One region of the Pectobacterium parvum genome, then DNA from elsewhere that is predicted to be linked to it. Evidence: predicted binding sites of a transcription regulator. Region 1 holds the regulator's gene; each other region holds the start of a gene.

Evidence for each region. Region 1 encodes PurR, which represses purine synthesis genes. Its sites were predicted from a motif close to CANGCAAACGTTTGCNTG; they were not measured.
Region 2: LOZ86_RS18020 (nucleoside-specific channel-forming protein Tsx) is a predicted target of PurR. The motif match lies at 3,429-3,446, and genes of this name have one in related genera.
Region 3: purL (phosphoribosylformylglycinamidine synthase) is a predicted target of PurR. The motif match lies at 1,833-1,850, and genes of this name have one in related genera.

The regions. Positions count from the first base shown of each region.
Region 1 is NZ_CP087392.1:2,661,869-2,667,137, reverse strand. It holds gene LOZ86_RS12040 (riboflavin synthase) at 1-125, shown strand, start outside; gene cfa (cyclopropane fatty acyl phospholipid synthase) at 222-1,373, opposite strand; gene purR (HTH-type transcriptional repressor PurR) at 1,579-2,604, opposite strand; gene cydH (cytochrome bd-I oxidase subunit CydH) at 2,994-3,083, shown strand; gene LOZ86_RS12020 (C40 family peptidase) at 3,193-4,044, opposite strand; gene LOZ86_RS12015 (Grx4 family monothiol glutaredoxin) at 4,388-4,738, shown strand; gene rnt (ribonuclease T) at 4,842-5,269, opposite strand, start outside.
Region 2 is NZ_CP087392.1:3,998,573-4,003,841, reverse strand. It holds gene gspE (type II secretion system protein GspE) at 1-645, opposite strand, end outside; gene ppdD (prepilin peptidase-dependent pilin) at 648-1,094, opposite strand; gene nadC (carboxylating nicotinate-nucleotide diphosphorylase) at 1,409-2,299, opposite strand; gene LOZ86_RS18020 (nucleoside-specific channel-forming protein Tsx) at 2,444-3,304, opposite strand; gene ampD (1,6-anhydro-N-acetylmuramyl-L-alanine amidase AmpD) at 3,724-4,296, shown strand; gene ampE (beta-lactamase regulator AmpE) at 4,296-5,150, shown strand; gene LOZ86_RS18005 (glycoside hydrolase family 43 protein) at 5,202-5,269, opposite strand, start outside.
Region 3 is NZ_CP087392.1:1,382,559-1,387,827, forward strand. It holds gene tadA (tRNA adenosine(34) deaminase TadA) at 1-181, shown strand, start outside; gene mltF (membrane-bound lytic murein transglycosylase MltF) at 222-1,730, opposite strand; gene purL (phosphoribosylformylglycinamidine synthase) at 1,947-5,269, shown strand, end outside.

The DNA of each region.
Region 1 (5,269 bases):
TGGGACAGAAGCGTCTGGGAAACCGCATTAATATCGAAATCGATCCGCAGACACAGGCCGTGGTCGATACGGTCGAGCGCGTGTTGGCTAGCAAGCAGGCGAGCGATCTCGGCAAGGAAGAGTAATTCTACGTTGCACATTCTGGTAAACCGGACGGCGTTTCTACCGTCCGGTTTTCTCTTTTCTGTCAGCACACGATTTTCTGTCAACACACAATGCTGTTAGCGCGCAACGCGCAATCCACCTTCGACCCCATCCGTGCTGAACACGACCTGCCAGAGCTGAAGGTTTCTTGCTCTGAAAGCCCCTGCACAAAAGTTAAGATAGTAGCTGAACATCCGGCGGAAGCGGGCCGTATAGCGTGTGGAAAGCGGTGGCCAGTTCTGCTGAAAGCGAGCGTGCCAGGCCATTAATGTACGATCGTAATCAGCACCGAAATTGTGCCAGTCTTCCATTACCAAATAAGGCTCACTCGCCTGTGCAATATGCTGTATGGAGGGAATACAGCCGTTGGGGAATATGTATTTATGAATCCAGGGATCGATGTGCGGGTTAGTCTTATTGGCCCCGATGGTATGTAGCAGAAACAGCCCGTCGGGTTTTAGATTACGCAGAACGACGCGGAAGTAGTTGTCATAGTTGCGCGGCCCGACGTGTTCAAACATGCCAACTGACACCACGCGATCGAATTGCCGCTCGAGATCGCGATAATCCTGCAATTCAATGATGACGTTCAGATCCTGACAACGTCGCTGTGCCAACATCTGCTGTTCTCTGGAAATAGTGACGCCGTAAACTGACACGCCGTAGTGGCGTGCCGCGAACTCGGCAAGCCCGCCCCAACCACAGCCGATATCCAACAGCGTCATTCCTGATTTTAGCTGGAGCTTTTCGCAGATCATGGTGAGTTTATCTTCCTGCGCCTGTTCCAGCGTTTGCGCCTGTTTCCAATAAGCGCAGGAGTATTGCATGTAAGGATCTAGCATCAGGGTAAAGAGATCATTACCTAAATCGTAATGCGCTTTACCGACAACCTGAGCGCGTCGGCGGGATTGCAAATTCGTGATGCGGGAGAGGGCAACGCGCGTCAGGTTGTGGAGGCGGCGGGGCAGTTGAGTATCCAGCCCTGCGCGCAGAACGCGATGGGAAAACATATCCAGCCGTTCACACTCCCACCATTCGTCCATGTAGCTTTCTCCCAGCCCCAGCGATCCCTCACGCAGGATACGCTTAAAGAAATTGGGGTTGGTCACGCGGATGTCAAAAGGGCGAGTGCCGTTGATGGTGATATTCGCGGCGGCCAGCATGCCCTGCACGATGTGGAACCAAGGCGCGGTATCAGGATCCCATTCTTCTGTATAAGGTAAACCCATCATGTCTCCTTAACTTTTCACATGCAAAAGTATCGTAAAACACACCAGGACAACACTTATCGCAGCCGAGGTATCGGCTGTCACCAGAGAAAATGAAACACGGTATTAAATTTAGAACTGCTTCAGCCAGCATACAAGAGAATTGGCTGAAGCAGAGAGGGGAAGCAGCAGGAATAAGAAAATCGTCTGTACAGAATGGCTACGGCTAGCGGCGATAGTCGAGGTAGGGGCCGTCTGCAACCGAGCGGCGCTCAATCAGCGTCGGATGCACTTCAATGACGTGCGCATCTTCCCGCTTACTAGTAATGCGATCCAGTAGCATAGCGAACGCAGATTGACCCAGACGCTCCTTTGGCTGATGGATGGTGGTCAGCGCAGGCGTAAAGAAACGCGCGTGGCGCACGTTGTCATAACCGATCACCGAAATATCCTGCGGTACGCGCAGACCCAGTTCATCTGCCGCACAGATAGCCCCCATCGCCATGATATCGCCACCGCAGAATACGGCTGTAGGTCGCTGTTTCTGTGCGAGGATCTGATGCATGGCTTTGTAGCCGGATTCCGGTTCAAAATCACCCCGAACCACCCATTCGTCACGCACGGTGATGTCGGCTTCCTTCAATGCTTTCAAAAAGCCGAGGTAGCGTCCGCTGCCGGTGTTGCGTTCTTGAGTACCGGGGATGGCGCCGATATCTCGGTGGCCACGTTCAATCAGGTAACGACCTGCCATATAACCGCCTTCAAAGGCGTTATCGATAATCGTATCGGTAAAATCGCTGTGCATCTGTCCCCAGTCCATCACGACCATCGGAATGCTGCGATAGTCTTCCAGCATACCTAATAACTCGGGCGGATATTCGGCACACATCACCAACAGGCCGTCGACGCGTTTTTGCGCCAACATGGAAAGATAGGCGCGCTGCTTGCCGATGTCGTTATGCGAATTACACAGCACCAGCGTGTAGCCTTTGGCGTAGCAGCTGTTTTCAACGGCTTCAATGATCTCGGCGAAATAGGGGGCTTCGCTGGAAGTGGCCAGCAAGCCGATAGATTTAGTGTGATTAACTTTGAGGCTGCGGGCGACGGCGCTGGGTGAATAGTGCAATTCTTTGATTGCTGCCCTGACGGCTGCCTTAGTCTCTTCGGCGACGAAACGTGTTTTATTGATCACGTGCGATACGGTTGTGGTGGAAACGCCAGCACGTTTTGCCACATCTTTAATCGTTGCCATCTAAAAATGACTCCTGAACTTACCTGTTACAGACGTAAGTATATTGTTAATCGTTTGCCTACGTTTAATGTTCTTCTTCTAAGCTAAAAAACAGGATTTCAGAAGGAGAATGCCGAATGTTATACCGAAGGGATCTGGGTTGACGTTTTTCGACTGATACGCAGCGCTTTCATAAACAGCGGATTGTGTCCGATTTATCATGAAAGTGAAAGGGCTAATTTATACTATTAGTGATGCATTCGTCCGAGATTTTTCGCTACAATTATGAAAGAATCGTAATAACCCTATTATTTGTAGCTTTAACTACCTAAGCGGGTTCGGCTGTGAATGGTGGTGTCTTTTCAGATGAAGCTTTCAGATAAAATTTGTTCGTTAATAAGGAGTAATTTATGGATACAGATCTGAAGATGTCTTTGCTAACAACCGTTGGCTCGTTGGCTGTGATCATCGCGTTTAGTTTTATTGCGGTGATGAACTAACCGAAGGGTGCCTCTGGGCGGGTTAGATATTCAGACACGTTGATGATGCCATAACGTGTCTGGATCGTTTTCTTCACATTGCTTTTCTTTACTACGTACAACCTGTCTCTTAACGAATCGTCTGCGGCGTCACCACGCGACGTGCGCCAACGTAGTGCTCCTGCCAATAATCTTCACTCAGCTTGCTGATACGAATATCTGAGCCTGTACGCGGCGACTGAATAAATTTCCCTTCACCCAGATAAACCCCGACGTGATCGGCTGCGCCACGATTATTGATGCGGAAGAAGACCAGATCGCCACTTTCCAGCTCACTCTTTTTAATCGGAGCAGCATCACGCAGGTGATACATTTCGTTTGCGGTGCGTGGAATTTGGATCTTAACGACATCTTTGTAGGCGTAATAAACCAGTCCGCTACAGTCGAATCCGGTAAAAGGAGAGGAGCCGCCCCAGTGGTAAGGTTTGCCTATCTGACTCATCAACTTATTCATTGCGGTCGTTTTGGCATGCTGATAGCGTTTTTTATGCGCAGCGCTTAGCGCCATTCCTTTTTCTGTCGGCGCTGGATTTTTATCCGCTTTCCCCTTGAGTGCGGTCTTCTTCAGTCCGGTTTTGACTCTGGCTTGGGCGGTTGTTTGCTTCTCTTCTTCAGGCTTCAGCTTTTTAAGATTTTTTTTCACTAGCGCGGGCGTGCTGCTTTGCGTTCGTGACGGCTTTTTCTCTGTCACTTTGCTCGCGGTGCGGGATTTGGTTTTATTGCTGACGGCGGTAGATTCTGGTTTTTTGCTTTTGATCGGCGTCGGGGATTTAGCATTACCCTTTGTTTGGCGGCTTTTCTTATTCGTTTCTGCCACGGCGCTTTTCTTCGGCGCAGAATGCGGGGTATGCGGCGCAGCCTGAACGATGTTCAGGGATAGATTATTGAAAAATAATATAAAAAGAGTAATAAATAAGCGCATATTAACAGTGACCGAACATAATCCTTAACTCGCTCAATCCTCACAGTATTCCTGAAAACGGCGTCATAAAAAAGTGGGCACGGTCGCTTTATTCATACAGAATAGTGAAAAAACGTTAATAGTTATTTTTTCGATTGATTTATCAGCGTTTTCTGGCGCTGATTTCATCAATGACGAAGGCCTTCAGGAAAAAAAATAACCCTACAAAAAATGGCGTTTTTTTGTAGCTAGTGGCATCGGTACAATATCACTGAGTCAATGTCGCTGTCGTAGCACCTCTGACGGCGGCTCATGGCTAGCGTTTTGGACGTTAGCCATCCTATAGAATTAAGGAAGCAAGAAGATGACGACACCGACAATTGAAAAAATTCAGCGCCAAATTGCTGAAAACCCGATTCTGCTGTACATGAAAGGCTCCCCGAAATTGCCAAGCTGCGGCTTTTCTGCACAGACGGTTCAGGCGTTATCTGCCTGTGGCGAACGTTTTGCGTATGTTGATATTTTGCAGAACCCAGACATTCGTGCTGAACTGCCGAAATACGCAAACTGGCCGACATTCCCACAGCTGTGGGTTGACGGTGAGCTGGTTGGCGGTTGTGATATCGTGGTAGAAATGTTTCAGCGCGGTGAACTGCAACCGCTGATCAAAGAAACGGCAGATAAATATAAAGCGCAGCAGGCCGATCAAGAGTAATGCTTTCGTCTGGCGTAATGACGATGTCAAATGTTGTTACGAGGCGAGCGTAAATTCTTCCAACGGGTGCCTTTATGGCACCCGTTTTTTGATCTCAGCCTTTTCAGTCTTTGGCTGACGCGTCTTCCAGCGAATTTTCTTCCAGTGCAATCGGCCATCCGCCCAGACGTTTCCAGCGGTTAACCAACTCACAGAACAGCAATGCGGTCTGGTTGGTGTCATACAGCGCAGAGTGTGCCTGGCTGGAATCAAACGCGATACCGGCGGTAATACAAGCTTTAGCAAGAACCGTTTGGCCTAACACCAGCCCGCTAAGTGCTGCGGTATCGAAAGTGGCGAAAGGATGGAACGGATTACGTTTCAGGCTACAGCGCTCGGCTGCTGCGGCCATAAAGCTATGATCGAATGTGGCATTATGCGCCACGATAATCGCGCGGTTACAGCCTTGATCTTTGATCCCTTTACGCACGACTTTGAAAATTTCATGCAGCGCATCATATTCGCTCACCGCGCCACGCAGTGGGTTGGTGG
Region 2 (5,269 bases), 1.3 Mb from region 1:
CGTTTGCAAAATACGCAGTACGACTTTTTCGCCTTGTTGTACGGGCAGCGTAGCGATGCGCAACGAATAGGCTTGTTGATCCAGCGTTAGACTGAATTGACCGTCCTGCGGCAATCGCCGCTCAGCGATGTTCAGCTTGCCCATGATTTTCAGCCGCGCGGTAATACGGTTTGTCAGTTCAGGCGGCGGTGCGGATATGGCCTGTAGCACGCCGTCAATGCGTAGGCGTACGCGGTAGCTATCTAGCAACGGCTCAAAGTGGATATCAGACGCGCGCCGCTGAACGGCGAGACGTAGCGTTTGGTGGATAAATTGTGCAACGGGGGAGTCGTCGTTATGATCTTGTTGCTCGGTGCTGTTGTTATGAATATTGTGATAAGTGCTGGCATGGTAGGTTTCTGTGGGCTCGGCAACGGCGTTCACTGGGTTAAGCTGCTGTTCCATTCTGGCCTGTGGCCATTGTTCCACCATAATACGGCGATTGCTGGCGAAACGCAGCGCGGCAATCATCTCCGCAGAAGGGGAAGTCGTGACGGCCACCGACAGCGTTTGTTCATCAAGACTGAGCAGCAGCGCCTGATAACGTCGGCACAGTGTCTGCAACTCGTTGAGCGTATGCTCGGAGGTGAAGGAGGAGTCTGTCATGATTAGCCTGCCGTATTATCGAAACGAAAAACGTCCTGACAGGCGGATTGCAGGCTCTCTGCGTTGCTATCCGTGGCACAGTTTTTCGTCCAGCGTGAAGATCCGATTTCGGTATCCCACGTTGGCGTCAGAATAACGCGCAGCCCTTGCAGAGTGGATTGGCCAGTCAGCGTAATTACTCCTTGAGTGACGCTAACGGCGCTAACATAGCGTGAAGATTTGCTACCCGGAATTCCCTGACTACCGGTATTGCAGGCCGTAAAAGCGGCATTTTCCAGACCACAGAGATCGACGGGCGTTTTATAAGACACCATCGTTTGAAGCATGTCCGTTAGCGCAGCTTTTTGCAGATAGCCTTGATAAGCCGGTACGCCAATAGCGCTGAGGATGGCGACGATCGCAATAACAATCATCAGCTCAATCAGCGTAAATCCTTGCTGTTTTATCATGTCGATTTCCCTGTTGTGGCACATAAATGAAAGGCTTCGGTGCAGAAATCCATACGGATGGCGGCAGCATAGAAAAGGGGGCGAAGGCTGACGAGCAGAGAAATATGAAACAGGAAAGCGCTACGACATGTTTTTAGAGACTTGCAGAGGATTGAAAATTTTTTGCGAACAGAGACGCAATTTTCACGCTGTCGGGACAGGAAGTCCGCGCAGGATTTACCGTGTGTGTCGTTACGATGGTGTACGAGAGGATGAGATGTCGAGAGGTGAACGAGGTGCGAAATGGCACCTCGCTGGTAGAAATAGAAGAGCGCTTAGATAAAGCGCATGGATAAATCCAGTGCCTGTACGTGCTTGGTTAACGCCCCCACGGAGATATAGTCCACGCCCGTTTCCGCGTAGCCACGCAGCGTGTCGAGGGTGACATTACCGGATATTTCCAGCAATGCGCGGCCTTGTGTGGTGTTAACGGCTTCCCGGATATTGTCCAGACTGAAATTATCCAGCATGACGATATCTGCGCCCGCTTCCAGCGCCTGCTGTAATTCATCCAGTGATTCGACCTCAACTTCTACCGGAACATCGCTGCGTAAAGACTGTGCTTTTTCTACCGCATTTTTGATTGAGCCTGCGGCGATGATGTGGTTTTCCTTGATCAGGAAAGCGTCGGATAAACCGAGTCGGTGGTTGTCTCCGCCACCGCATGATACGGCGTATTTCAGCGCGGTTCTCAGCCCCGGCAGCGTCTTGCGCGTATCCAGCAGTCGAGTACGCGTTCCCTGCAATACGGCAACATAACGGCTGACTTCGGTTGCGACGCCGGACAGCGTTTGCAGGAAATTCAGCGCAGTACGTTCGCCTGTCAGGAGCTGTTTGGCTGGCCCCGTGATGTCACACAGCGTTTGGTTGGGCGTGATAGCGTCGCCATCGGCAACGTGCCAGACGATCGTGGTCGTGTTGCCTAATTGAGAAAAGACTTCCTCAAGCCAGCGCGTGCCGCAGAATATGCCTGCTTCACGCGTGATAATGCGTGCGCTGACGGTCTCGTTGTCGGGGAGCAGAAGCGCGGTAATGTCTTGATTAGCATCGACGATGCCACCTAAATCTTCACGCAAGGCCAGTTGCACGCTGGCGGGGATATCTTGTGCAATACGAGCGAGCAAGGCTTGTTGGCGTTGTTCCTGACTGTAGCGACGCGTTGACATGACAAAACTCCGAAGGGGGATTCGGAGGTCTATGCTACCTTGTTTATATCAGGACATCCAGAATGAATAATTATTACAATTCAAACTGTTACTGTTATTAATCTTCCGGCGAACATCCGTGGTCGCCGGAAAGGGGAGGCGATTTTAGAAGTTGTAACCAACGACCAGATAGTAGCCCCAGCCGGTAGATTTCACTTCAAACGGGCCTTTGCCGAAATTGAGTTCTGCGCCATCAGCCCATTGGCCGCCGTTGTGGAAATAACGAGCGACGAAAGAGTAGTGCCAGTGGTCGTAGCCCAGCGCCAGAATATGGCTGGAGGCAATGGAATTGTTGGTGCGGCTTGAATTCGATTTATCACGCAGTTCTGAGCCAAAATCGAAATTGGTGAAGCTGATGTACGAGACGTTGCCGCCCAACATTGAGCCCAGTGGGTAAGAGTATTTCACTTTTACACGGTAGCCGTCCCACTCGTTTTCGTTAGCGGCGCCGTAGTTCTGCCATTGGTATTTGGCATAGCCGTTCAGTGAGAGGGACAGATCGGTGCCGGTATCAATATCGGTACCTAAGCCCATGTACCAGGTGCTTTGGCGTGAACCGCTGTTGCGACCCTGATCGTAAATAACGTTATTGGCGATGTACCACTCTTTAAACGGACCAAAGCTCAGGTCAGCTCCCGTCAGTTTATCAATTGAGAAGCGTGGTTCGATCTCGACAAACAGCGGAGAGCCTTTGTCCCAAATGCCACGGCTGTCGGGATCGCCACCAAAAAACTTAGGCGCATCGGCGTAACCGTAGAAATCGAACCAGTCTTTACGCGCAAATGCTTCGTATTCCAGGTAAGTCGTGCTGTTCAGTTGCGGCCCGAAACGGGTGTGGGCGCTACCGACGACGTTAATGCTCTGGTGCCACCAGTCGGACAGATATTCGGCTTTATTGCTGTCGGCAAGAACAGGCATTGAGCATGACAGTGCGAGCAACGCGCCTGCGGCGAAAGTTTTTTTCATGTTAAGTACCATAGTGTTAGACGTCATGTGCGTCGTACGTAAGACCGCAAAATAAGTTTTGGTAATATCTAAAAAAATCAGAAGATAATTTTGTCATGCATTTTAAGTAAAAATAGACGCAATGCACGAAAACGATTGCCTTTTATTATGCTATTACATTTGTAATGTGATTTTAATCACATAATGGTGTTAGGAATTTCACCTTACTAAAAAAGTATCGGGATTGCATTCAGGCAGGAAAGCGACGGGAATATCACAAAACGAACGGTAAAACCTATTGATACCCAGTTGAATAGATAGCACGGCGTGAAACATGGTATCTTGGATACAAGGACCTTTTGGCTACAATTGTTTTTACTCCGGAAATTGATTTTTCGCCTGATTCAGCCGGCAAACGATACGATGCGAGGTTATCGCCGATGCTTTTGGAAAATGGCTGGTTATCCGACATTACACACACGCCTTCACCGCATTATGATGGTCGCCCGAATGATGAGGTGCCTTCCCTACTGGTGATCCACAATATCAGTCTGCCGCCCGGCGAGTTTGGTGGTCCGTATATTGATCAATTGTTTACGGCGACGTTGGATCCCACTGCGCATCCTTATTTCGCCGACATTTCCCATTTACGCGTCGCGGCACACTGCCTGATTCGCCGCGATGGGCAAATCACACAGTATGTGCCTTTCGATCGGCGCGCCTGGCATGCCGGTGTGTCGGTGTTTGAAGGCCGGGAACGCTGTAATGATTTCTCTATTGGCATTGAGCTGGAAGGGACGGATACGCTGCCTTTTACCGCGCAGCAGTATCACTCGCTGGTGGCGATTACACGCCTATTGATGCGGGCCTATCCTATTACGCCGTCGCGCATTACCGGACACAGCGACATTGCGCCGGGCCGTAAAACCGACCCCGGACCGGCATTTGACTGGGACGGCTATCATCGTCTGCTACAAGAAAACTGGACAGAGAACAAAGGGAGTCTGGATTAATGACGCTGTTTACACTGTTGCTTACGCTGGCATGGGAACGCTTGTTCAAACAGGGCGAGCACTGGCAGATCGATCATCGGCTTGAGGTCGTGTTCCGGCACGTACCAGCTCCGTCTTTATTGCAAACGCTGTTCCTGACGCTCTGCTGCATGGGCATCGTGGCGGGCCTGCTGTGGCTCACGAGCGGTATTCTATTCGGCCTGATTTCTCTTTTGCTGTGGATTATCATCAGCTTGATGTGCATTGGTGCGGGTGAAATCCGTCAGCACTATCGGCGCTATTTGCAGGCTGCACAGCGCGGTGAGGCGGATGCCCGCCGGGAAATGGCGGCTGAACTGGCGCTGATTCACGGTCTGCCCGTTGGCACGGGAGAAGAAGAGCAACTGAAAGAGCTGCAAAATGCGCTGCTGTGGATAAATTTCCGGTTTTATTTAGCACCACTGTTCTGGTTTATCGTTGCCGGACCCTACGGGCCGATTGCTCTGATGGGGTACGCGTTTTTACGCGCCAGACAGACCTGGCTTGCCCGCCACCACACCCCGCTGGAGCGCGCGCAGTCTGGTGTCGATAGTTTACTGCATTGGCTTGACTGGATTCCTGCCCGCTTGGTCGGTGCCGCTTACGCACTGCTGGGGCACGGCGAGAAAGCGCTGCCTGCCTGGTTCGCCTCGCTGGGGGATTCTCGCAGTTCACAGTATTGGGTGTTGACTCAACTGGCCCAATTCTCTCTGGCGCGTGAATCCCACGTTGAGCCTGTGGAGACGCCCAAAGCCGCCGTCACGCTAGCGAAAAAAGTGACGCTAGCATTAGTGGTCGTCGTCGCGCTCCTGACGATATACGGTGCGCTGGTTTGATTTCTACATGTACGTCCCAACGGACGTCCCAGCGCACCCATTTCTCGCTTATTACCTGTCTGCGGGTGGTTCGCCGAACACGGGCATACCGTCACGATCCCAGATGAAGGTTTTAATCC
Region 3 (5,269 bases), 1.3 Mb from region 1:
CGCGGGGTCGCTGGTGGATATTCTGCGCCATCCCGGCATGAATCATCAGATCGTGATTGAACCCGGCATTCTGGCTGATGAATGCTCTGCAACGCTCAGCACGTTCTTTCGCCTACGTCGTGAACAGCATAAAGCCCGTCGTGCCGCAGAAAAAAGCGAGAAAAACGCCGCGCAGGAGTAGCGAGGCATTTTTCCTTCCATACGGATCTATTTCGGTTCTTTTATTCCGGTACCTTGCTGAGAGGCACGGCCGGATAGCCTTGTGCGATCTGGGTTTGTTGCTGCACTTTGGCTTCTTTTTCTATCAGATAACCTTCTAGGCTCACCATATAACGCCGAATGTTTTCCACGTAGTTATAGGCTTCATGTCCGCGCGCGTAGCCGTAGGTGGTTTGAGTGTAATAGCGCTTCTGGCTCAGCATCGGCAGGCGCATCTTCACATCGACCCAGCTGTCGGGGTTACCCTTCTGTTTTTCGGTCAATTTACGCGCATCAAGCAGATGGGCGTATCCCATATTGTAAGACGCCAGCGCAAACCAGATTTTTTCATCTTCCGGGATGGTGTCCGGCATTTTCTGCATCATGTGCGACATATATTGCGCACCGCCGCGAATACTTTGCTCTGGGTCGACTCGATCGGTGACGTTCAGGCTTTCTGCCGTGTTGCGTGTGAGCATCATCAGCCCGCGCACGCCGGTAGGAGAAGTCGCCAGCGGGTTCCAGTGTGACTCCTGATAGGAGATAGCGGCCAGCAGCTTCCAGTCGATATCGGTGGCGTATTTTTCAAACAGCGGGCGCAGATCCGGCAGCGTTTCATCAATCGCGCTCAGGAACGTGGTGGTATCGACATAGTCAAATTCGCCAACGTGACCGAGATACTTCTCCTCCAGACGCGCGAGCGTACCGTCTTCGACAATCTGGCTGAAGAAATCCAGCAGCGCGGCGGACAGGCTGTCATCGTGTGAACGGCGCATATACCAGGTAACCGGCTCTTCATCGCTGAGATCGAAGGCGACGGCAAGCTGCGGATGAATTCGCTGCATCAGACCGATGGTGACCGAATCACCCAGCGTATAGTCCAGTTTGCCGTCGGCAACCTGCTTCAGTAATTCCTGCGTGCTCTGATCGGAAGCCGATTCCCAGCTTAGCTGCGGGTATTTCTCTGCTTTTAGATCGCGCAGTGTCGCGGCGTGGGCGGAACCGGATGTGACGACGAGGCGGCCTTGCAGTTTATCCAGTGTTTTTGGGCGGGGTGAACCGAGGCGGTACACCATCTGTTGTGAAATGGAATAGTAGGTTGGGCCGGCACGAAAGCGTTCCAGACGCTCGTGGTTGTAGATCAGCCCGGCAGCCAGCAGGTCGGCATCGTCACCGCCCAGATCGTCAAACAACTCGTCAAGATTCTTGCGTGACGAGACCACCAGCTTGACGCCGAGGTAATCGGCGAACCGTTTTGCCAGTTCATAGTCCAGACCTGTCGGGGATCCGTTGCTCACGGCATAAGTCAGCGGTGAGTTGACTGTGCTGATACGCAACTCACCGCGTGAGAGGATCTGCCTGAGCTGTACATCCTGGCTACTGCGCCAGGGAATGCTAGGCCATAGCGCTAACGCCAGCAGTAACGTGATAATCCCGATGAAAAAATAATTTAATTTTAACGGCTTCAAATAGTTATCTCTCGGCGGCCATGTGGCCAGGCTGTCTGTAACGGCAGTTTTTTTATACGTCATTTCCCAGAGTGGGGGCATTTTGCTTAACAAACCGCCAGTGTGCAACTTTTATTGATTTGGTCACCGATTAATCACTCGTCGGACGCGAAGTGAAATTATCGCCACGCAAACGGTTTCGTCCGAGGGAAGGATTCTCTATAATATGCGCGTTTCCCCCCTGTTGTGCCCCATGGCTGTATCGCAGCCAGTGCATCGAAGACGAGAGAACTTTAGATTATGGAAATACTGCGTGGTTCACCTGCTTTATCGGCTTTTCGTATTAATAAATTGCTGGTCCGCTGCAAAGAGCACGTTTTGCCGGTCAGTGATATCTATGCTGAATACGTACATTTCGCCGATGTCAGCGCCCCGTTGAACAACGATGAACAGGCCAAACTGACACGTTTGCTGAAGTATGGTCCTTCTCTCGCGGAGCACGAACCGCAAGGCCATCTGTTACTGGTCACGCCGCGTCCCGGCACGATTTCACCGTGGTCTTCCAAAGCAACGGATATCGCCCATAACTGTGGATTAAGCAAAGTACTGCGCCTGGAGCGTGGTCTGGCTTTCTATATTCATGCGCCTACGCTGAGCGATGAACAGTGGCAGCAACTGGGGGCACTGCTGCATGACCGGATGATGGAAAGCGTATTTAGCGACCTGAAACAGGCCGAAGCGCTGTTCTCTCATCATCAACCTGCTCCTTTCAAGCGCATCGAAATTTTGCTGCAAGGGCGTCAGGCACTGGAAGAGGCGAACGTCCGTCTGGGACTGGCATTGGCAGAAGATGAAATTGACTATCTGCTGGAAGCCTTCACCAAACTGGGCCGTAACCCAACCGATATCGAACTGTATATGTTCGCACAGGCGAACTCTGAGCACTGCCGCCACAAGATTTTTAACGCTGATTGGGTGATCGATGGCGTCACTCAGCCGAAGTCACTGTTCAAAATGATCAAAAACACCTTTGAACACACCCCCGATCACGTTCTCTCTGCCTATAAAGATAACGCCGCCGTCATGGAAGGTTCCGCCGTCGGCCGTTTCTACACCGATCCCAACGGGCAATATACTTACCATCAGGAAGATGCACACATCCTGATGAAGGTTGAAACGCATAACCACCCAACCGCCATTTCACCGTGGCCGGGCGCAGCAACGGGATCCGGTGGTGAAATCCGTGACGAAGGCGCGACAGGCCGTGGCTCCAAGCCGAAAGCGGGTCTGGTGGGCTTCTCCGTTTCGAACCTGCGCATTCCTGGCTTTGTCCAGCCGTGGGAAGAGGAAGAGTTCGGCAAGCCAGAGCGTATTGTCAGCGCGCTGGATATCATGACCGAAGGCCCACTGGGCGGCGCGGCATTCAACAACGAATTCGGTCGTCCTGCACTGACGGGTTATTTCCGTACTTATGAAGAGCGCGTTGACAGCCACAATGGTACAGAGCTGCGCGGCTACCATAAACCAATCATGCTGGCGGGCGGCATTGGTAACATCCGCGCCGATCACGTCCAAAAAGGCGAAATTATCGTCGGTGCCAAACTGATTGTACTGGGCGGACCGTCCATGAATATCGGTTTGGGCGGCGGTGCAGCCTCTTCTATGGCATCGGGTCAGTCTGATGCGGATCTGGATTTTGCTTCTGTACAGCGTGATAACCCAGAAATGGAACGCCGCTGTCAGGAAGTGATCGACCGCTGCTGGCAATTGGGTGAAGCCAACCCGATCCTGTTTATTCACGATGTCGGCGCGGGTGGTCTGTCCAACGCGATGCCGGAACTGGTGAGTGACGGCGGTCGCGGTGGTCGCTTTGAACTGCGCGATATTCTGAACGACGAGCCGGGCATGAGCCCGCTGGAAGTCTGGTGTAACGAATCGCAGGAGCGCTACGTTCTGGCCGTTGCGCCAGAGCAACTGGCACTGTTTGATGAAATCTGCCGTCGTGAACGTGCGCCTTATGCGGTGATTGGCGAGGCGACGGAAGAACTGCATCTGACGATGAACGATCGTCACTTCAACAACCAGCCTATCGATCTCCCGCTGGATGTGCTGTTGGGCAAAACGCCGAAGATGCTGCGTGACGTTGAGCGCAAACAGGTAGAAGGCACGCCGTTACAGCGTGATGAAATCTATCTGGCAGAAGCGGTCGAGCGCGTGCTGCACTTGCCTGTTGTTGCCGAAAAAACCTTCCTGATCACCATTGGCGACCGCTCTGTTACCGGAATGGTAGCCCGCGACCAGATGGTCGGTCCGTGGCAGGTGCCGGTGGCTGACTGTGCGGTGACTACCGCCAGCCTTGATAGTTATTATGGCGAGGCAATGTCTATCGGTGAACGTGCGCCAGTCGCGCTGCGTAACTTCGCCGCTTCCGCGCGTTTGGCTGTGGGTGAGGCGCTGACGAACATTGCGGCCACGCATATCGGCCCGCTGACTCGCGTGAAGCTGTCTGCGAACTGGATGGCAGCAGCCGGGCATCCGGGCGAAGATGCCGGACTGTACGATGCGGTGAAAGCCGTGGGTGAAGAGCTGTGCCCTGCGCTGGGTCTGACGATTCCGGTGGGTAAAGACTCCATGTCGATGAAAACTCGCTGGCAGGAAGAGGGCGAAGATCGCGCGGTAACCTCGCCGATGTCGCTGGTGATCTCTGCGTTTGCCCGCGTGGAAGACGTGCGTAACACGGTAACGCCACAGCTGCGTACCGGACAGGATAATGCGTTGCTGCTGATCGATTTGGGTGCAGGTAATAAAGCACTGGGCGCTACAGCGCTGGCACAAGTTTATCGTCAGTTGGGTCGTAAGACGGCAGATGTGCATAGCCCAGAGCAACTGGCAGGCTTCTTTAACGCCATGCAGCAGCTGGTCGCGGACAAAGCGCTTCTGGCCTACCACGACCGTTCAGACGGTGGCCTGCTGGTTACGCTGGCAGAGATGGCGTTTGCTGGCCATTGCGGCGTGACTGTCGATATCGCGTCTCAGGGTGAGGATACGCTGGCGACGCTGTTTAACGAAGAGCTTGGCGCCGTCATTCAGATCCCTGCGGCACGTCGTGCGGAAGTGGAAGCGGTTCTGGCACTGCATGGTCTGGCAGATTGCGTGCATTACCTTGGTCATGCTGAAGAAGGCACGCGTTTCACCATCAATCAGGGTGCAGAAGCCGTCTATCAGGAAAGTCGTTCAACGCTGCGTCGCTGGTGGGCTGAAACCAGCTGGCAGATGCAGCGCCTGCGTGATAACCCGCAGTGTGCCGATCAGGAACACATCGCCAGACAGGATGATAACGATCCTGGCCTGAACGTGTCGCTGACCTTCGATCCGAAAGAAGATATTGCTGCACCTTATATCGCTAAGAATGTCCGTCCTAAAGTGGCAGTGCTGCGTGAGCAGGGTGTGAACTCTCATGTCGAAATGGCGGCGGCGTTCCACCGTGCGGGCTTTGATGCAATTGACATCCATATGAGTGACCTGCTGGCGAATCGCCGTAACTTGCAGGATTTCCAGGCGCTGGTTGCGTGTGGCGGCTTCTCTTATGGTGACGTGCTAGGCGCGGGTGAAGGCTGGGCTAA